Regions from separate parts of the Paenibacillus sp. NRS-1781 genome, predicted to be linked through region 3. Evidence: riboswitches for the same ligand, from Rfam matches in the RefSeq annotation. Region 3 holds a riboswitch; each other region holds the start of a gene.

Region 1 (6,898 bases), on a different contig from region 3:
ATAAATATTATACATCAGCGTTCTGGCTGCGTTGGAATAGTCGGTCACATGCGCCTTGCCGCCGGACAGCTTCCAGATTAGCCACGAATCAATCGTACCGAACAGCAAGTCGCCTCGTTCCGCCTTTTCGCGCGCACCTTCTACATGGTCCAGTATCCACTTCACTTTTGTGCCAGAGAAATACGGGTCAATCAACAGCCCTGTTTTACTGTGGAATAGCTCTTCATGCCCTTGCTGCTTCAGTTCTTCGCAGATTTCCGAGGTTTGGCGTGACTGCCATACAAGTACGTTATACACAGGTAGTCCTGTATTTTTGTCCCACACCGCTACCGACTCACGCTGATTGGTAATGCCGATGGCGGCAATCTGCTTCGCTTTTACACCGGATTCGGATAGACAGGATGCAATGACCCCCAGAATGGAGCTCCAGATTTCATTCGCATTCTGTTCCACCCAGCCGGGATGAGGAAAGTATTGCGGAAACTCCCGCTGAGCCGAGTACACCACATCCCCTTTACTGTTGAACAAAATCGCTCTTGAGCTGGTTGTTCCCTGATCCAGTGACAAAATATATTTTTCCATCGTTAATCTCCCCCCTGTAATGAAACCATTTTATGCTGTCATTTTATGAGCTTTATCACTTTTATAAGTACGGCTGAAACGAAAGGTAACCATAAGCACTACTACAATCATACCCAGCACAATCCAAAAGCTGGAGTCATATTCCCTTTAAATACGATCTGGTAAAACAACCCTCGAAAGCGCCCCCAAACAATGACCCTACAATCGGCAGCAACCAATGCACAAGACGCGGCCCCAAATCTCTAGCCGGATTAATAGCATAACCTGTCGTCCCGCCCAAGGACAAGCCGATGCTGACAACCAGAAAACCCACAATGACTTTTAGCCGCCCGCCTTGCCGAAGCCCTTGGAATCCAGTCATAGCCCACAACAATAACATCAAAAGAGCTTGAATAAGACGATATTTACAGTAAAAAAAGAAGTGTCCTCCCAACCTGTAGTGGCTGAGGGACACTCCTTTATGAGTTGACTGTTTGTCCTTTTTCTTCTATGTCTATGGCTGCTCCGGCACTGGCACCGGCAAGCATTCCCTTTTTCTTGTTGGGGTACAGGGAATCCATATAGGTACGGGTCTCAGCAACTACAATTCCCGACAAGCCAAGCAGTGCAATCAAGTTCGGGAAGGCCATCATGGCGTTAAAGATATCTGCCAGCAGCCAAATGGCTTCCAGCTTGATGAACGCGCCTCCTGCTACCAGAGCGATGAATAGATAGCGATACGGTTTAATCCACTTGACCCCAAGCAAATATTCAACGCAGCGCTCCCCGTAGTAGTTCCAGCCAAGTATCGTTGTGAACGCAAATAAAATAAGGCTAATCGTCACGAGCTCTGCCCCAGCCGGAAAGGCACTGGAAAACGCATGCTGGGTCATCAGACCTCCATCATCATTTCCACTCCATATTCCTGTAACTAGCAACGTAAACCCTGTCAGATTACAAATAATCATCGTATCGATAAATACGCCTGTCATGGATATTAGCCCTTGCTCCGCAGGCCATTTGGTTTTGGCAGCTGCGGCTGCAATTGGTGCACTGCCCAGTCCGGCCTCATTGGCAAAAATACCTCTGGCTACCCCGCTTCGCATCGCCAGCATAATCGTGGCTCCGGCAAAACCACCAGTCGCGGATGTGGTCGAGAAAGCCCCTTGCAATACTAAAGCGATCGCATGAGGCAGCTCTCCTGCAAACTTAATGAGAACGATTAAACAAACTACGATATAGAGCCCCGACATGAATGGAACGATCTTTGTGGATACCTTGGCAATACTTTTGAGTCCTCCAATCGTTACAACAGCCGTTAACACGGAAATAACGATTGCTGTAACTACTGTTGGTATTCCAAAGCTACTTTCCGTAGAAGAAACGATAGCCTTTACTTGCGGAAAAGTACCGATTCCAAATAGCGCTACAAGAATACCAGAAAAGGCAAACAACATCGCCAGCGGCTTGAAACGGCGGCCAAGCCCTTTTTCAATATAATACATGGGTCCACCCGAAAATTGTCCGTTCCGGTCTTTAACACGGTATTTAACGGATAATAATCCTTCCGCGTATTTGGTTGCCATTCCGAAAAAAGCTGCAACCAACATCCAAAATAATGAGCCGGGTCCACCCAGTTTGATCGCAGTCGCAACGCCAACGATACTTCCTGTACCTACAGTAGCTGCGAGTGCTGTACTCAATGCTCCAAAGCTACTGACATCCCCGCTGCCTTCATCCGGCGCTTTACCAATTAGCTTGAGCGCCAGGGGCAATCGAACAACCTGAAGTAGCTTCAGACGGATCGTTAGCCACAACCCAGTGCCCATGACGAGAATTAGAAGCGGCGCTCCCCACATCCAGCTGTCAATCATTTCTAGCACATGTACCAAATTCATTTCAACCCGCTCCTCTAGCATATTAAAAAACAAAAAAGAGTCAAATCCGCTGATTCGACTCCTGGAGAGGTTAAAGGCACGAAAAAATACAACCATCTTGTGCAGGATTCAGCCACTAACAGCTCATAAAAAAGCCTAGGGCATCCCCTGTCACAGGTTATTCGCGTCTCTGTCCTTTTGCCTGAGAGTTTAAGCAGATGATATCTGCGGTGCACCTTCGGCGCCCAATTAAGGGTCTCTCCAGAGTTCTGTCCGTTTACGGTCCCGCTTGTTGCTGTAATCAGCCCAAGCACCTGAGAGTTTTGCCCCTTCGGTCGGAACTTACGTTCCATCTCCCGCAAACATCAACCAGACATATGAAATTGTTTTTATTATACAGAAAACTTTCAGCTTTTTACAAGTGAAAAATTTGTGAAGGTGTTTCGTTTTTTTAGGACGAGCCTATAAAATAAGGGCGGACTTGGCCGAATTCATCCTCATGATGTTCTCAGCCGCACCCACCCCCAGACCATATTGGGTTATATTCAGTTAACTTGGATTACAGTTCTTCTCCGTTAGTGACAATTACATTTTTGTACCAGTCAAAAGAGTCCTTCTTGGAGCGCTTCAGTGTTCCGTTACCGTCATCGTCCATATCAACATAAATAAATCCGTAACGCTTGGACATTTCGGAAGTAGACATACTCACAAGGTCGATAGGCCCCCAACTGGTGTAACCAATCAAATCCACACCGTCCGTAATCGCTTCCTTCATTTGGGCAATATGCTGGCGCAAATAATCAATGCGATACGTGTCGTGAATGGAGCCGTCTTCTTCCACCTTGTCATATGCACCCAAGCCGTTTTCCACGATGAACAGCGGCTTTTGATAGCGGTCATATAATGTGTTCAGCGTAACACGCAGGCCGATCGGATCAATCTGCCAGCCCCAGTCAGAGGATTGCAAATACGGATTTTTCACGCCTCCAATCAGGTTCCCCGCTGCCTTCTCACCTTCCGGACCTGCCGAGACAGTCAAGGTCATGTAATAGCTGAATGAGATGTAATCGACCGTGTTGTTTTTCAGAATCTCGGCATCGCCGGGTTCTGTGTGCAAAACAATATTATTTTCTTCAAAATAACGGTTCATATAATTTGAATATTCCCCACGGGCATGTACATCCGTAAAGAACAGATTCATCTGGTTTTCATGCTGACTTTTCAGCACATCCTCCGGGTTACACGTATGTGCATAGCTTTCCATACGAGCCAGCATACAGCCGATTTGAGAGCCAGGAATAATCTCATGTCCTCGTTTTGTCGCCAATGCGCTCGCCACAAACTGGTGATGCAGGGCTTGATAGATGGCTTGTTGCTTGTTATCTACACGGTCAATGACCACACCACCACCTGTGAACGGACTCATCGTCATCACATTGATCTCATTAAAAGTCAGCCAGTACTTCACTTTATCCTTATAACGTGTAAACACCGTTTCGGCATAATTGACGTAGTGTTGTACCACTTCACGACCAAGCCAGCCATTATATTTCTGTGTCAGACCTAGCGGTGTTTCGTAATGGGACAATGTCACCAGTGGCTCTATCCCATACTTACGCAGCTCGTCAAATACATTATCGTAAAATTGCAGTCCTGCTTCATTCGGCTCCGCATCATCACCATTTTGGAAAATCCGCGACCAGTTAATGGACATGCGGAATACCTTAAAGCCCATTTCCGCAAATAATGCGATATCTTCTTTGTAATGATGAAAAAAGTCCACACCTTCGCGCTTTGGAAAACGGGCATTTACCTTGCCAGCCAAAATGTCTTCAAGTCGCTCGGACGAAATCTCTATAGCATGATCGTTTGTGCGCTCTGCTTTGGGTACATAGGCAATTACGTCCGCACTGGACAATCCTTTTCCATCTACGTCAAAGGCGCCTTCCAATTGGTTGGCTGCGGTTGCCCCGCCCCACAGAAAGTTTTTCGGAAATCCTTTTAATATCTTAGTCATGGGATGAGAGCCTCTTTTCTTTTTTTAGTTATTTTTGTCCATCTTCAAAATAAATGTCATTTTGATAACGCAGCTCATTGCTGATCTTCTGAACCTCAATGCTCAATGACTTCAATTCTTCGTAGCGGTCCTTGTCCTTTTCGGCAATGATCCGATAAAACTCCTGAGCCTCGTAAAACATGAAATGATGCGTTTCCAGAGCACTTACAGTATCTGTTTCCTGAGTACGAACATCCAGAACTGTTACGTCCGTGATACCAGAGACACCACTGGAGATCATAGTGGCCTGGTCCCCGTAAATTTCAACACGGTTGGTGGTTACAGCATTTTTGGCCAGTTGGATCACCAGTGTAAAATCGGGATACGACAGTAGGATCGGGCCGCCCAAATCCACGCCATTCTCATGCTTTTTGGCACAGTACAGGCCTGATGTCGGGGCTCCGAGCAAATCAATGGCAAAATACAGCGAATACACACCCAAATCCATTAATGCACCCCCGCCATAAGACAGAGAAAAGATATTAGGAGTATCTCCTGACAGCAACTGATCATACCGGGAGGAAAATTGCATGGAGTACAAGGTGCCACCCTGGATATTGCCCACGCGCTTCAAGTTGTCCTTAAGGCACAAAAAATTAGGCTCATGGATATGACGAACCGCTTCCAGCAGGTAGCAGCCATTTCGGTTAGCCAACTCGTAAGCCTCCTGCAATTCCTGCTCTGTCAGGCTAATCGGTTTTTCGACAATCGCATGTTTGCCATGCTCCAAAAATAGACGCGCTTGCGCCATGTGCAAGGAATTGGGGGTAGCAATATAAATGGCATCCATATCGGATTGAGCCATTTCTTCCAAACTGTCATACAGCGTAATGTTTTCAAGCTGGCACTCGGCGGCAAAAGCTGCGCCTTTGTCCTTATTTCGAACAAAGAGTGCTGTAATTTCCCAGCCGCCAGCTTCTTTCACGGCTTTAACCCATTCTGTGCTGATCCACCCTGTTCCAATTATTCCAAGCTTCATATTAGCGTAACTCCTTTCTTGATAACGAACCTATCGCCGGAAATCAACGATGGACGGGGAAGGCTGCTTAAAGCCGTTTTCCAATATTTCGATTGTCAGCAAAATGTCCTCGTCCTTAACCAGCTTGGGTGCTCCGTGGACAATGGACTCGTACAACGAGTCATACAATTGCCCATAATCTCCTACTGGCGTAGCAAGTGTTTCCTCGATAGCTTCACTACTGCCGGGCGGCACGTATTTAAGTTTGCCATAGGAAGCGGGATTATCCAGTCCGAAACCTTTCATATCCGGGGTCTTGCCGGCTTTCAGCCAGGTTTCCTGCTGATCATCTCCCCATTTGACGAAGCTGCCCTTCGTGCCGTGAATAGTAAACTGCGGGTAAGGCAGGCACACCACCAGAGAAGTTTTTACAATCACTTTTTTGTCCGGGTAATATAATATAGTTTCATTGTAATCATCAGCGCCATGAGGAGTATATCGCAAGTATTGCCAGAATAATACCACAACATGAGGAACGTTTTTTTGAAATGCATCGACAGATGCTATAAACTAGACGTAATGCCCTCATAAGCATCCTAAACGTTGTAACGCGTATCATGTCAAATATTTTTCATATGTGAGGAGAAGCAGCATGTCGAATCTTGATCAAATTGCCAAACTGGCGGGCTTTTCCAAAGCTACGGTATCCAGAGTGTTAAACAAGTCCCCCCATGTGAGCCAGGAGACGAGAAGCAAGATTTTGAAAATCATGCAGGAGCTGGATTACGTTCCCAATCGGAACGCCGTTTCCTTATCCAAGGGTCAGACCCTTCAAATTGGCATCATCACTTCAACCATTAATGAAATTGTTCTCGCATTTCTGAACAGCTTTGTAGAGGTAGCGGCCCAGTACGAATTTCAAACGATTATTTATACTTCGGAAGAAGATAAGAAGAAAGAGCTTCAGGCCTTCGAAGATCTAAAAAGAAAAAGAGTTGATGCGCTGGTCATCATTTCCTGTGTAAATGATACCGATTTGTTAAGCACTTATTGCAAGTATGGCCCGATTGTGTCGTGGCAACGAATGGATCATACCGATATTCGCTCCGTCGCCATGGACCAGTACGAAGGGTACATGCTGGCGCTAAAACACTTGATACAAAAAGGCTATACTCGTATAGCCAATGCCTTTGGCCGCCCAAGCAGCATCAACACCCACAGCAGACAACGATCCTATGCGTATATCATGGAGCAGCATAATCTTCCTGTATTGCAGCATTGGAATCAATCTTCCATCTATAACATCCGTGATGGCGAACAGGTGGTGCGTGATTTGTTACAATATCGGGACGAATTCCCACAGGCTATTCTGTGCTCCAACGATTATGTGGCGGTTGGTATTTTCTGCGAAGCCCGCAGACAACTGCTGAGCGTGCCGGAAGATCT
Region 2 (6,898 bases), on a different contig from region 3:
CGCAAATATTCCGTCAGGCGTTTGCCGTCGCCGCCCGTCAATCCGCTGCGGGATACAGTGTCCTGTGTTTGCCCGCGATGAACGGCTTCCTTCATGACTTCGTAATAATCAGACATTTGGCGGAGGATTTCTTCCTCTGGTGTGTTCGTCTCTTGCACCTGTTCCTTGATCATCATGCGCCCAATCGTAGTGGATTCCTCGGCGCACAAGGCACCTAATTCATGCAGATGGCTAAACCGCATCGGATTCAGCTCCTTTTTTCAAGTTAATCATTTTGATTTCATACATATGAGGCAAAGCTCGCAGCTCTGCAATTAATTTAGCCGGAGCGGGACTATCTGTTTCAATGGCAGTGAGCGCTTCGCCATCCCGGCCTTTGCGATCCACGTGCATGTAGGCAATGTTAATGTCAGCTGCGCCCAGCGCCGAAGTCACCGCGCCCAATGTTCCGGGCTTATCCGAGTGGAGAAGCACCAGCGTAGGCAGCTCTCCGGTTAGGTTGACCCGGAATTCGTTGAGCTGCTGAACATGAATGTTTCCGCCGCCGATGGAGGAGCCTAGCAGCGTGCGTTGATCTTCACCCTTCCATAGCTCGAAGCGGACCGTATTCGGATGAGGGGCGGGCAGTCCGCTGACAGCCAACTCTACTTCCATCCCGGCCTGCTCTGCACATTGCTCGGCATCTGGAATCCGGTAGTCGTCTGTATCGTAATTCAGCAGTCCGGCAATGAGTGCCAGGTCTGTGCCGTGTCCCTTGTACGTATCGGCAAATGAGCCGTACAGCGTCATGCGGGTACGGTCAGGTTGCACACCGAGCCAGTGCCGGGCAACACGTGCGAGCCGCACCGCGCCAGCGGTATGTGAGCTGGAGGGTCCGGTCATAGCCGGACCGATAATAGAAAATACATCCTTGAAACGCATGGTGTGGCCCCCTGTATGTTTGAATACCATAGTATATGGTGCTGCCGCGCCTTTGCGCGGGTGTGACGGCTTCTAATGCTGACGCAGCATGTGAGTACAAAAAAGGACAGGATAAGGAAATTTCCCTTATCTCTGTCCTCGTTACCTGAGAGTTTCGTACGGTGTCATACCCGCCTTACCCCTTGGGTGGCTTGCGCTCTCTCCAGAGTTGCGTCAGATGACGATACATGGACCTGAGAGATTATCCGCCAGCCGGGTGCTGACGTCTTGCTCCTTCGGTGCTGCCGGGATGTGATTCCCAGACAGGCTCTCCCGTCATCTTCATTCGCGTATACCGTTCAACATTTCCTCCTAAGCGTAATGTATGCCATGCCTGGTGTCAATCACAGGTTGGGATTTTACATAATTTAGGACTCTTCGTTCCATTCGGCCAGGTCAAGGCAGAGGGCGCGTTGACGGTAGCAGAAGCGCTTCAGCACCAAAGCATGGAGCCTATTCCAATCCAGCCAAAGGCATGAGTACGGAAGAAGCTGCATCTCCGGTTATTTTTGGTGCTGAAAATTAATCTGTGGTTGGTTTTTTCAATGATCGTGATAGTCTATTCTTAATTGATATATCCATATACTGGTGATAGGATAAGTTCAAATTATTCCGACTAAATCGGTGTGTAATGTTCATGAGAGGTTTAACATCAAGCGTGGTGCGCATAAGCAGGACAAGACCATGGAGAATGGAGGAAGCATATACATTGAGTAGCGAGCCGGTGTTGGAAATCAAAGGGTTAACGGTATCTTTTGGCATTAAGGATGAATATTACCCCGCAGTCGACCATCTGGATCTGACGGTCAACCCCCTCATGCGCTCAAGGACCTACAGCAGGCGCAAGCTTCCATTGAGGAGCTTCGCACCTCAATGGAAGCTTGCGGATCGGTATCACTTTGCTGGAGCTGGATAACCGGATGGACCTTGGCATTGTGCTGACAAAACGTTCAGGCTGGCGGCAGCCCTGATCATGCTACGCGTGCTGAATGCTAATGAGTGCGCACCTCCAGCCTGCGTGCAAGCAGCGACATGCTGTAATTAACAGCGAAGTACAAGAAGGCGGCGAATAGCAGAGCAGGAATGACGAAGGACTGATTTTGACCGCCAACAATCTGAATGTTATGCGTCAGCTCCGGCAGACTGATAATGACCGCGAGAGAAGTATCCTTGAGCAGGGAAATGAACTGGCTGACGATAGGTGGCACCATGCGGCGGAGCGCTTGTGGCAGAATGATATGCCATAACGTTCTGGAATAGCTCAGCCCGGAGGACCGTGCGGCTTCAATCTGTCCTTTATGGACGGAGTTCAAGCCGCTACGGACAATCTCGGCGATCATGGCCCCCTCAAAGATCGACAGGCCCGTAATAGCTGCCCATTTGAGCGAAATGGACAGGCCGATGGACGGTAAGACCATACCGATGAAGAAGATAATGAGCAATAACGGAAGATTGCGAATCAGATCGATTAAAAAGGCCGCTACTTGTGAAATGACAGGTAAACGCGTATAGCGCAGGATTCCAAACACGATACCAAGCACGAAGCTGAATATGATGGAATAAACGGAGACCTCCAGCGTTAGCAGGAAGCCCTCCAGTATAAAACGCACATTAGGCCATACAAACAAGCCGCTGAAATCCATACGGGCTTCCCTCCTCAGGATGTTTTGGACAGACGACGTTCCATATACAGGACAAGAAAGCTAAGTGGAACCGTCAAGGTAAGGTATAGCAACGCTGTGATGGCATAGACGGTGATGGGCATAAAGGTATCCGAGTTAATCAGATCCGAATAATACATCAGGTCCAGTCCCGCTACTATGGCCAGTACGGAAGAGTTTTTGACCAGATTGATGAACTGGTTGCCAATCGCAGGCAGTACAATTTTAATCGCTTGTGGCAAAATAATACTGATCATCGTCTGGTTGTAGCTCAGCCCGGAGGAGCGTGCGGCTTCGAATTGCCCCTTTGATACAGACTGGATGCCGGCACGTATCGCTTCTGCAATAAAGGAGGCGGTGTATACGGTCAAGCCAAGCGTTCCAGACACAAAACCATCCAAAGGAACACCCAAAGTAGGAAGTCCCAGATAAAAAAACAATACAACGATCAGCAACGGGATATTACGAATGACCTCTACGTAGACGGTGCCAATCCAGTTCATCCATTGAAAGGGAGCGATTCGGAGGATGGCGATGATCGCTCCCAGAATAAAGCTTCCGATCAAGGCAATGACACTGGCTTGAACGGTATGAAGCAAGCCTTCTATGAAGCGGTCGCTATGGTCGAAAAGTACGTTGATATCAAAAGTAAGCATCTGCGGATGACACCCCCATTATTCGGGTTTAACCCCAAGCCATTGCTCGTGGAGCTTATCGTATTCACTGTTGCTTTTCAGCTCCTTGAGCGTATCGTTAATGGCTTGCAGCAATTCCGTTTGTCCCTTCTTCACCGCAATGCCGTAAGGTTCCTCAGTGAAGTTTCCGCCTACGAGGGTGTAATTCGGATCTTGCTGTTGCATGCCGAGCAGAATAGAGTTATCGGTGGTCAACGTCTGACCTTGACCTGCCTTGAGTGCGTTGAATGCATCCTGGTAGTTTTCGAACTCCAGTATAGTCGCTTTGGGTGCTTTTTCGCGGATATTTTTGGCGGAGGTGGAGCCTTTAACTGCGAGTACCTTGGTAGCCGGGGTCAGGGACTCCAGACCGGTAATCGGGCTTCCTTTTTTCACGAGCAGGGATTGCCCGGCGTTAAAGTAGACGTCGCTGAAATCGACCTGCTTTTTACGTTCGTCCGAAATGGTCATGGTTGCGATAATGGCGTCGATGTCTCCGTTTTGCAGCAAGGTGATTCGTGTCTTGGACGTGACTTCCTTCAATTCAAGCTTGGTTTCGTCTCCAAAAATATGTTTGGCTACCGCCTTGGCAATGTCGATATCAAAGCCTTCTACTTTCCCGCTAGCCGGGTCTTTCAGACCGAACAGCTTGGTGTCGTATTTCACCCCAACAACCAGCTTGCCACGTTGCTTGATGGCTTCCAGCCCGTTGGCTGCCGCCGCCTCATTCCCCGACGTTGCCGTTCCTTGCTTGCCTCCACAGCCAGCCAAAACGAGTAGACAGGACAGCGTAAGCAGCATAAGGGCACTCCATGAATATCTTTTTCTCATTTGAACAATCTCCTTTCGATTAAAGGTCTGTTTAATGGTGAATCAGACGGCTCAGGAACAGGCGCGCCCGCTCTTCACCCGGATTCTGAAAAAACTCGGCAGGCTGACTGTCTTCTAAAATCTGTCCTTTGTCCATGAAAATGACGCGATCCGCTACTTCACGGGCAAAGCCCATTTCATGAGTCACTATGACCATGGTGATGCCCTGATGGGCGAGCGAACGCATAACATCCAGTACCTCTCCGATGGTTTCGGGATCCAGAGCGGAGGTAGGCTCGTCAAACAGCATGATCTTTGGATTCATAGCGAGGCCACGGGCGATAGCAACCCGTTGCTGCTGTCCCCCGGACAATTGGGCGGGGTAGCTCTGTGCTTTTTCCTCGATTCCAACACGCTTCAAATAGGTGATGGCTGTTTGGATAGCCTCTTTCTTCGAGATCCCCAGCACCTTCATGGGTGCGAGTACAATGTTCTCAATTACCTTTTTATGGGGATACAAATTGAAATGCTGAAATACCATACCGATATTGCGCCGGAACGCGTTAATATCAATCTTTTTGTCATGTACAGGTATCTCGTTGACGATCAGCTCCCCGTCCGATATGGTTTCCAAACGGTTGATGCAGCGTAGCAGGGTGCTTTTACCCGAGCCGGAGGGTCCGATGATCACGACGACCTCGCCCTCCTTAATCTGAAGATTGATGTCTTTAAGTACATGGAAGTGACCAAAATGCTTGTTGACGTTGCGAAACTGGATCAGAAGGCTCACCCCTTTCAGGCTTGGATACATAGCTTGGTAGATTGGCTGGCATGATAAAGCTCTATCAAAATTTCAAAATTTTCTCTCATGATACTATAAGCTTACAATGAAAAACAAGATTTTATGTCATAAAACTTCACTCAAAATATATTTTTATGTAATTATTCATGAGTGAATCGATATTTTCATATGTAGATGAGCATGCATGCACAAATTAATGTTATTAAATTTGACATAAAATAATCTCCTTCGACATTCCAAGGGAGAAACGTGACAAAAGCAACGTTATGTTTTACAGTAGGGGAGAAGGAATTTAGGGTAAAGGAAGGTTAGTGCAATGACGAAAGCTATTTCACCGCTGGTAACCGCATTGGGCATGGAGCCCCATCCGGAAGGCGGCTGGTACAAAGAAATGTGGAAGTCCCATTTTCAAATTCCGAAGCCTGTACTGCCGGATGTGTATTCCGGTCCGCGCTTTGCAGCTTCATCGACGTATTTTTTGCTGCATCCGGGCGAGTTCTCCGAGTGGCATGTCGTGCATTCGGATGAGCTGTGGCTGTATCATAGCGGAAGCCCTGTGGAGTTGAAATTGGGTGGAAGCGGAGAACAACCTGGTGAAGAAACGGTGATTATCGTCGGTGCCGATGTGGAGGCAGGACAGCATCCACAAGCGCTGGTGCCGGGCACAGTATGGCAAACGGCGCGTCCGCTTGGGGATGAGCCTGTGCTGGTAACCTGTGTCGTTGCTCCGGGATTCCACTTTGACGATTTCAAGCTGATTGCAAAGGACAAAACTGAATAAGGAAGTTTTTATTGGCGGGTGTGTTCCTTAAATTAACAGGATGGCCCGCCTGATTTATATTCTCTGCTGGGTTTGGATTGTTTTCTGGCTTATAGAGGTGAAGGTTTTTTTGGGGCATGGACATTATGGCGCTTTCGAATGTCTTTTGCGAGGTTTTTGATCCGTGTAGTGTTGTATGAGCTGCTCTGTTTCCGGTTAATCTTGGAATATACGGCATAGCGATTTCTTCCCATTCGTTTGGCATGGTACATGGCGATATCTGCCTCTTTGAGCAATGTCTGCAGATTGTCCTTCTGGGATGGGTTCAAGCTAATACCGATACTTCCTGTGACAGATAGTCTGTGTCCATGAATGCTGTAGGCGCTGCTGATTTTTCTTAGGAGGAGTTGCGCCAAAATTTTTACCTGGTCGGAATCAAAATTTTTTATAATGAGTAAAAATTCATCCCCTCCAATTCGAAAAGCCTTTTGGTTCGCATTCATGACTTGTAGCAGATGAAGGCTAACTTCATGTAACAGCATATCGCCAACCTTGTGTCCATAAGCATCATTAATGGCTTTGAAGCCGTCCAGGTCAATGTATAAAATAGCAGTGCTTTCTTTGCCTTTATGTTGCTTCCAAAAGTGGTTGAGCGCATTCCGATTGAACAAACTTGTTACAGGGTCTTGGTAAGCAAGTTTCCTTAGCATAGTTCTTTCCACAAATACAGACCTTAAAAAAATCCCAAGGCATGTCCATACGATCAGGTTTAAGATCAATAAACACAAGAGCATATAGGAGTTTTGAGCTAAATTCAAGTTCATGTCACCACCCATATCATGATAGTACCCCTTCCTCGCTTTGTGTAAGCCAGAAAGGGGATTGTTTGATTATTTCATTCTTTTATTTTTGTGCATCCGTCTGTATTTCAAATAGGCACCCAGAAGAATGAAAGACATTCCGCTCAAATAGAAGGGAGCAGGACTGTTTTCTCCTGTCTGCGGTAATTTATTTACCTGCGGAGTACGACCTGAATCACTTGGGTCCTCGGGGTCCTCAACAGGGAACTTGATGCCTCCTTTGGGTATGGGTTCATCTTCAATCTCTACAGGTGGAGACGATTTCTGAGGAGGATCCATTTCTGGCGATTCCGGCAGCGCATCGGGTTCTTCAGGAGGCTGCTCAATCTCTGGAACACCCAATGGCACATCTTCATCTTCAACGATCTGTG
Region 3 (6,898 bases):
TTGAGGATGCTGACACCCACTGCGGTCGTTACCAAATCAGCTTGGTCTACCGCATCCGCTACAGCCCCTGCATCTTTGCCGTCAATCGCGGTTACATTCGTGACCATCTCCATATCCTTGGTATCATTCGCCAACTCTACAGTGTATTGCTTGCGCCGGCGTAACTCGGATACAAGAGTGTCGTTAACATCCGAAAAGACAACCTCATAACCTGCCCGCGACAGAATCAATCCGATAAAGCCACGACCGATATTTCCTGCTCCAAAGTGGACGGCTCTCATAGCTCCATCTCACTTTCAAACAAATCGATAATTTCCTGAGGGGTCACCGCGTTGCGAAGTTTATCCATGTTTTCTTCCTCGGCACACACCACAGCGATACTCGTCAAAATCTCCATATGATCGCCGCCTTGTGCTGCGATGCCGATCACCATGTATGCTTTTTCTTCCCCAAAATCCACACCTTGCGGGAACTGAATGATCGAGATGCCAGTCGATTGAATGAACGTCTTGGATTCCTTCGTGCCGTGTGGAATAGCCAACCCGTTCCCGATATAGGTAGACACGATCTCCTCGCGTTCCAGCATCTTGTCAATGTACTCACCTGTAATATGTCCGGCATCCAGCAGGATTTGTCCGGCCATGCGAATCGCCTCGTATTTGTCTTTGGCGGTTGTGTTCATTTTTACTTTGTCTATCGTCATAATGCTCACGGTAGGTTCCTCCCTGTCCCTAATTTACTGTGAAAAAATTCAGCCAGTTCACTCGATATATAATTGGCGATATGCTCACGGCTACCGTGTTTCAGTAGCGTAACCATGTCTTCCCGAAGTAGTAATGCACTAATCTCGCTCAATACCTCCAAGCTTTCTCTCAGCAGCTCGCGAGGTCCCAACATAAGCAGCACGCAATCTACCTGTTCGCCTGCATCCGCCAGCAGCGGCTCTGCCAGCTTATACAGCGTAAGCGAAGGCGAAGGCTGGCGAATATAGTGGCTACGCGTATGAAACAAAGCAATGGAGGTATCAGGAATAACCTGACTCCCCTGGCGTTCTCTTTCCATGAGCTGTGCAGCAATGGCAGAAGGCTCTGTAACGTTCCCCTGTCCCGCCTCCAGCATGCAGATAGCCTGTACGGTAGCCTGCATATCCATCCCCTGATTTTCCAGCGTATACACTTGAAATTGCTGTACAATGTGTACAATTTCCTCGAGACTTTTTCGCAGCCCGGTGAGCCACTCCATGCCCTGACCGGGCTGGACGGCCTGCTCCTGCTGCTGATCATTGGGATCCTTGAGTGTAATATGCTGGATAAAATGTCGCAGACGGTCACTCTCCTCCTGCGTCAGCAGCGGGCTGATCTTGAGATAGCGATCTGGTTCCAGCGGTAGCTCCACCGTCGAAATGATCAGATCATAATCCTCTTTAGGAATCCGCGCCGCCTCGTACCATGAGGCCCTATCCACGATTTTGATCTGTGGCAGCTCCTTGGCGAGCCTTGTTGCCAGCAGCCTGGATGATCCAATGCCGCTCGTGCAGACGACGATGGCCCGCACCTCCCGCCGCAATTGTCGCAGCCGCTCCAGCGAAGCGCCGAAATGCATGACGAGAAATCCGATCTCTTCATCCGGCACTTCCATTTCTGTCATGTCCGCCGCAGCCTTCTTCACCGAGTCGAACAAGCTGCCGTAATCCTTGCGGATTTGCTGGAGCAGGGGATTACGGATGGATCTGCCTTCCTTCAAACGTTTGAGTACCGGAGCCATATGGGCAATCAGTCCTTCACGCAGAACACGATCCTCTGCCAATGGCGTGTCTGTCTCTTCCTCTACACGACGAATCAACTCATGAACCGACTCCAGCAGTACGAGATCATCCAGCGGCAGCAGCCGGGTAGAATGATCCTCGGCATCACGGAACAGCAGTCTGAAATAAGATCGTTCCGGCTCTGGAAAATCAATATCCAGCGCCTCTGACAATTCCGTGCATATGCGTTCCACCATAGCTGTGCGCAGCATGATATTCTCATCCGAATCTGTTTTGGAATACGAGAGACGATGATCCACAACGTATCCGAGCCGCAGACGTGCCAGCGAAACGCAAATTTGAATCAACAGCTCCATATATTTGCTTTCCACCCTGTTTTTCAGCCATTTCTCATGGGGCTGCCAGAGGGAATTTTCCACGGTCAGCAGGTTCTCTCTGCCAATCATCTCCAGCAACTTGTCAGCGACACGTGTCACAGGACGAAGCTCCTCCCGGCTGGAAAACAGATCCGATTCATCCAAATACTCTAGAGCCAGCTCGGAAATCGCCCGTCTTTTGTCCGTCTCCCGGCCTGTAATCTCGACGCCGTACCCGCGTCTGCGCACAAGCACGAGTCCCCGTTCCACGATCCAGCCTTGCAATTCGTCCAGATCATGACTGACCGTAGTTACTGCGACCTTCAAATCAGCAGCCAGCGCCAGCAGCTTGATCGGCTCCTGTGTATCCAGCAGCATACAGAGAACCACGATCTTTCTTTCCTCAGCCGAATATTCGTCCGACTTCGTATGCATCAATTGCTCCCGCAGACATACAAGCTGAGCCGGGTCGGCATCCACATAGATACCAATCCCTGATTTTTTCTCCAGCTTTACCGCATGAGCCGCTAACCAATGCTCGACTGCACTGAGCTCCCGGTGAACCGTCCTTGTGCTGACATTAATCTTCGTGGCAATTTCCCCGGCTGTTACCTCTTGGGACTGCTCCAGAAGATATTCCACGATGTCACGTTGTCGTTTCGTAATATTCATAAACGCATACCGTTCCTTCCCAAGCTCATCCCTTCCGCAGAACATACCTACTGCACACAGGCGGCCTGACTACTACAGGGGATTAAGAATCGGATTTCAGACGTTCCACCAGCGCTTCGTATTCAGGACTTTTCAGGAAATTGTCAATAGAAATGTGCTCAGCATTGGGAGCTACCGTTTTAGCCCGGTCTGTCAACGTTTTTTGCGTAATGACAATATCCGTATCCTGCGGAATCTCACTGATTGCCGTGTTTGTTACCGTAACATCCACACCCGCCTGCTTCATTTTTTTGCGTAAAATCGAGGCGCCCATAGCGCTTGAGCCCATACCTGCATCACAGGAAAAGACGATCTTGTTGACATCTGATTTATCCTTGACCGTTTGAACTTCGGCAATCTTGGCAGCAAGATCAGCTTCGCGGTTATCTTCCGTTACAGCGGCGTTTTCGCTTGCACCTTTGCTTTGAGTCTTCATATCCTTCATACGGGATGCCGCTTCCTCAAGCCCCTCTCCTTTTTGCTTACCTGTCTTGAGTAATACCGCAGCCACAGCAAACGATACGACCGCAGCAGCAATCACACCGCTCAGCATTGGCAAATATCCGCCTTTTGGCGTCATCAGGAAATAAGCGATGATACTACCCGGTGAAGGAGCTGCAACCAGTCCGGCACCTGTCAGCATGAAACAGAACGTTCCCACCATGCCCCCTGCTATAGCAGCAAGAATCAGAATCGGCTTCATCAAAATATAAGGGAAATAAATTTCATGAATCCCGCCGAAAAAGTGAATGATGACCGCGCCGGGAGCCGACGACTTCGCAGAACCTTTACCAAACAGGCAATAGGCCAGCAAAATACCGAGCCCCGGTCCAGGGTTGGATTCAAGCATGAACAAAACGGATTTGCCTGTTCTTGAAGCCTCCTCCAGCGCAATCGGACTCAATACTCCGTGGTTCAGTGCGTTGTTTAGAAATAACACTTTTCCGGGCTCAATAATGAGGTTGACGAGCGGCAAAAGCCCTGCGTTCACGAGGAACTGTACCCCTGCTGACAACACTTGACTGATAATTTGTACAAACGGTCCGATTGCCACATGGGCAAGCAACGCTAAAATCGCCCCGATAATCCCTGCTGAGAAGTTATTGACCAGCATTTCAAACCCTGATTTAACTTTGCCGTCAATCGCTTTGTCGAATTTCTTCAATATCCATGCAGCCAGCGGACCCGCTACCATCGCGCCGAGGAACATCGGAATGTCCGCCCCGACAATGACACCCATCGTCATAATGGCCCCGATCACACCTCCGCGCTGTCCGTGAATCATGGTGCCACCCGTATAACCGATCAGCAGTGGCAGCAAATAATTTTTCATCGGATCAACCAGTTGTGCAAAACCCTCATTCGGAAACCATCCGGTCGGAATAAAGAGTGCCGTGATCAATCCCCACGCGATAAAGGCCCCCATATTGGGCATAACCATACCACTGAGAAAACGGCCAAAACGCTGTACGGCAACGCGCGCGCCTCCGTTTGAATTGGACTTTGCGTCCACTGTGCTCATATTCATATCCTCCTTATAGGTAAAAAGCATCACTACCTTTTCTTAAAATTCATACTAAATGACAACGCTATCTTCATCAACGAAATGAAAACGTACTTTCGTCATGAACATTGATGACAACATTTAAATTTAAGGTAAACAGGCGCGAAATCCTTCTGCATAATTCCTCTTAATATGGCCTGTAACATGAGTGTTTAGTCGAAAAACCATCCTGTCATCAGTACAATTTATGTATGAGATCTATCCTCTAAAAAAGATAAAAGAACGTAATTACGCTTTCCAAAAAAGACAGCAAAAAATAGCCGCTATGCCCAATCATCGCGACTATTTTTATACAAAACAGAGCGGACAAACGCCACTCTTATTCAGTTATCCAACCTAATTTGCCCCATTATTACTCATTGGCAGTCAATTGCTCGTACTGATCCGCAGACAGCAGCTTGCTTAGTGCTTTCTCTACATCTTCTCCAAGCTCCACTTCGATCATCCAGCCTTTTTCATAGGGAGACTCGTTCACCAGCTCAGGCGTGCTTTCCAGCGCTTCATTCACCTTCAACACCGTTCCCGTCACCGGAGCGAACAGGTCGGATACTGTCTTTACCGATTCAATAGTACCAATCTCTGCCCCCTGCTCAATCGTTGCTCCCTCCCCAGGCAGCTCCACAAAAACGATATCCCCCAGTTGATGCTGTGCAAAGTCCGTAATACCGATTCGTACCGTTCCATCCTCTGTGCGCTGAACCCACTCGTGTTCCTCTGTGTACCACAATTGCTGCTTCACTTCACTCATCCTGCTCCGCCTCGCTTCCATATGGATTACATCGTTTCGCCTACCCGTCTGTGACAGGTTAAGATTATGACAACAAGAACTCTCATGTCAATAATACTAACAAAAATATTTCACATTTCTCCATATATCGTTCTAACTAAAAATACGACAGGATATAACAAACGCTTACATAACCTTATTTATGAATAAAATGTTTTTAATAATGTTTTTCATGACATTTTTGTTGACATTTCGAATAAATTTGCGTATTAATGGGTTATAACAAGTGCTTTTGGAAATACCCGATAACTGTAAACGCGGATGAACGTGGAGGGAGAGACTGCCAAAACTCGCTAGCTGTTGCCGCCTGTGAAAACAAGGTAGCCAGCGAGTGGAATCAAGCTGTTACCGGCAGGGCCGGATGACGTTTAGCTGATCCAAGGGCAGCGCCGAAGGAGTAAACCTGCACCGCAGGTGAATCTCTCAGGCAAAAGGACCTCTGCCGGACGCATCTCTGGAGAGCATTCGCCATACAGGCGGATCACCCAAGGGGAAACCTGGTACGCACCGGGGTAACTCTCAGGTATCAAGGACAGAGCTGAAAAAAAGTGTGTGGACTGCGGTCCATACGTTTTTTTCGGCCTGTCTTTTTTGTTTAGCTGATCACACTGGATAGGAGTGAAAAAATGACTAACTTGCGAAAAACGCCGCTGTATTCCTCCTACGGCACGCTGCCGGGGGTTCGTTGCATTGATTTTGGCGGCTGGGAGCTGCCTGTACAGTTCAGTGGCATTCAAAAGGAGCATGAGGCCGTCCGACAACGTGCGGGAATGTTCGATGTATCGCATATGGGTGAATTCTTGGTCGAAGGCCAGGAAGCCGAAGCATTTCTGCAACAGGTGACGACGAACGATGTCAGTCAGTTGGAGCCAGGTCAGGCCCAATACTCTCTCCTGTGTTACCCGGATGGAGGTGTAGTAGACGACCTGCTTGTTTACTGTAAAGGGTCGGAGCGTTACATGCTCGTTGTGAATGCCTCCAATATCGACAAGGATTGGGATTGGCTGCTTCGCCATGCTCCTGCATCCGTTCATCTGGAAAACGTATCAGATGCGTTAGCACTGCTGGCGTTGCAAGGACCTGAAGCTGCTCGTATTACCGCAGCCGTGACAGACGTGGACATTACGAATCTGGCATCCTTCCGATTCCGTGAGGATGTGCAATTGTTCGGGGCAAAAGCGCTCGTCTCCCGCACCGGGTACACGGGTGAAGACGGTTTTGAATTTTATGTGCCCGCTGTGGATGCACCGGCAGTGTGGGACGGATTGCTTCGCATCGGTGAGCCGCATGGTCTGGTTCCCGCCGGACTTGGGGCCAGGGATACGCTGCGCTTCGAGGCACGGCTGCCGCTGTACGGACAGGAGTTGTCCGCTACCATTTCCCCACTGGAAGCTGGTTTAGGCTTCTTCGTCAAGCTGAATAAGGGGGATTTTATCGGGAGAGAGGCCCTGCAACGTCAGAAAGAACAAGGTATTCCACGCAAGCTGATCGGACTGGAAATGCTCGACCGCGGCATCCCACGTGCCCATTATCCCGTTTTTGCGGAAGGACAGCACATTGGCGAGGTCACAACGGGAACCCAGTCGCCCACCTTAAAGCGTAATCTGGGTTTGGCTCTAGTGGACAGTCGTTTCAGTTCCCTATCCACACCGTTGGAGGTCGAGATTCGTGGCAAGCGCCTGCGCGCCGAGGTGGTAGCAGCGCCCTTTTATAAA

Evidence for each region. A riboswitch is a leader RNA that binds a small molecule or an ion and turns the genes downstream of it on or off. The one in region 3 is predicted to bind glycine.
Region 1: linked by a shared signal. The riboswitch ahead of ACIFO6_RS22845 (alanine/glycine:cation symporter family protein) and the one ahead of gcvT (glycine cleavage system aminomethyltransferase GcvT) in region 3 are both predicted to bind glycine.
Region 2: linked by a shared signal. The riboswitch ahead of sdaAB (L-serine ammonia-lyase, iron-sulfur-dependent subunit beta) and the one ahead of gcvT (glycine cleavage system aminomethyltransferase GcvT) in region 3 are both predicted to bind glycine.

What each region holds. Positions count from the first base shown of each region.
Region 1 is NZ_JBITPI010000076.1:22,665-29,562, reverse strand. Features, by position in the region: gene glpK (glycerol kinase GlpK) at 1-582, opposite strand, end outside; partial or broken gene ACIFO6_RS22850 (aquaporin) at 613-943, opposite strand; gene ACIFO6_RS22845 (alanine/glycine:cation symporter family protein) at 1,041-2,459, opposite strand; glycine riboswitch at 2,619-2,713, opposite strand; glycine riboswitch at 2,731-2,807, opposite strand; gene ACIFO6_RS22840 (glycoside hydrolase family 1 protein) at 2,998-4,455, opposite strand; gene ACIFO6_RS22835 (Gfo/Idh/MocA family protein) at 4,484-5,473, opposite strand; gene ACIFO6_RS22830 (Gfo/Idh/MocA family oxidoreductase) at 5,504-5,977, opposite strand; gene ACIFO6_RS22825 (LacI family DNA-binding transcriptional regulator) at 6,105-6,898, shown strand, end outside.
Region 2 is NZ_JBITPI010000038.1:16,059-22,956, forward strand. Features, by position in the region: gene sdaAA (L-serine ammonia-lyase, iron-sulfur-dependent, subunit alpha) at 1-242, opposite strand, end outside; gene sdaAB (L-serine ammonia-lyase, iron-sulfur-dependent subunit beta) at 232-921, opposite strand; glycine riboswitch at 1,133-1,246, opposite strand; gene ACIFO6_RS14205 (hypothetical protein) at 1,670-1,876, shown strand; gene ACIFO6_RS14210 (amino acid ABC transporter permease) at 1,953-2,603, opposite strand; gene ACIFO6_RS14215 (amino acid ABC transporter permease) at 2,618-3,277, opposite strand; gene ACIFO6_RS14220 (transporter substrate-binding domain-containing protein) at 3,296-4,126, opposite strand; gene ACIFO6_RS14225 (amino acid ABC transporter ATP-binding protein) at 4,158-4,916, opposite strand; gene ACIFO6_RS14230 (cupin domain-containing protein) at 5,224-5,688, shown strand; gene ACIFO6_RS14235 (diguanylate cyclase domain-containing protein) at 5,778-6,491, opposite strand; gene ACIFO6_RS14240 (collagen binding domain-containing protein) at 6,558-6,898, opposite strand, start outside.
Region 3 is NZ_JBITPI010000006.1:88,037-94,934, reverse strand. Features, by position in the region: gene ACIFO6_RS02175 (mannitol-1-phosphate 5-dehydrogenase) at 1-281, opposite strand, end outside; gene ACIFO6_RS02170 (PTS sugar transporter subunit IIA) at 278-712, opposite strand; gene ACIFO6_RS02165 (BglG family transcription antiterminator) at 709-2,793, opposite strand; gene ACIFO6_RS02160 (PTS mannitol transporter subunit IICB) at 2,876-4,354, opposite strand; gene gcvH (glycine cleavage system protein GcvH) at 4,749-5,144, opposite strand; glycine riboswitch at 5,445-5,632, shown strand; glycine riboswitch at 5,633-5,729, shown strand; gene gcvT (glycine cleavage system aminomethyltransferase GcvT) at 5,810-6,898, shown strand, end outside.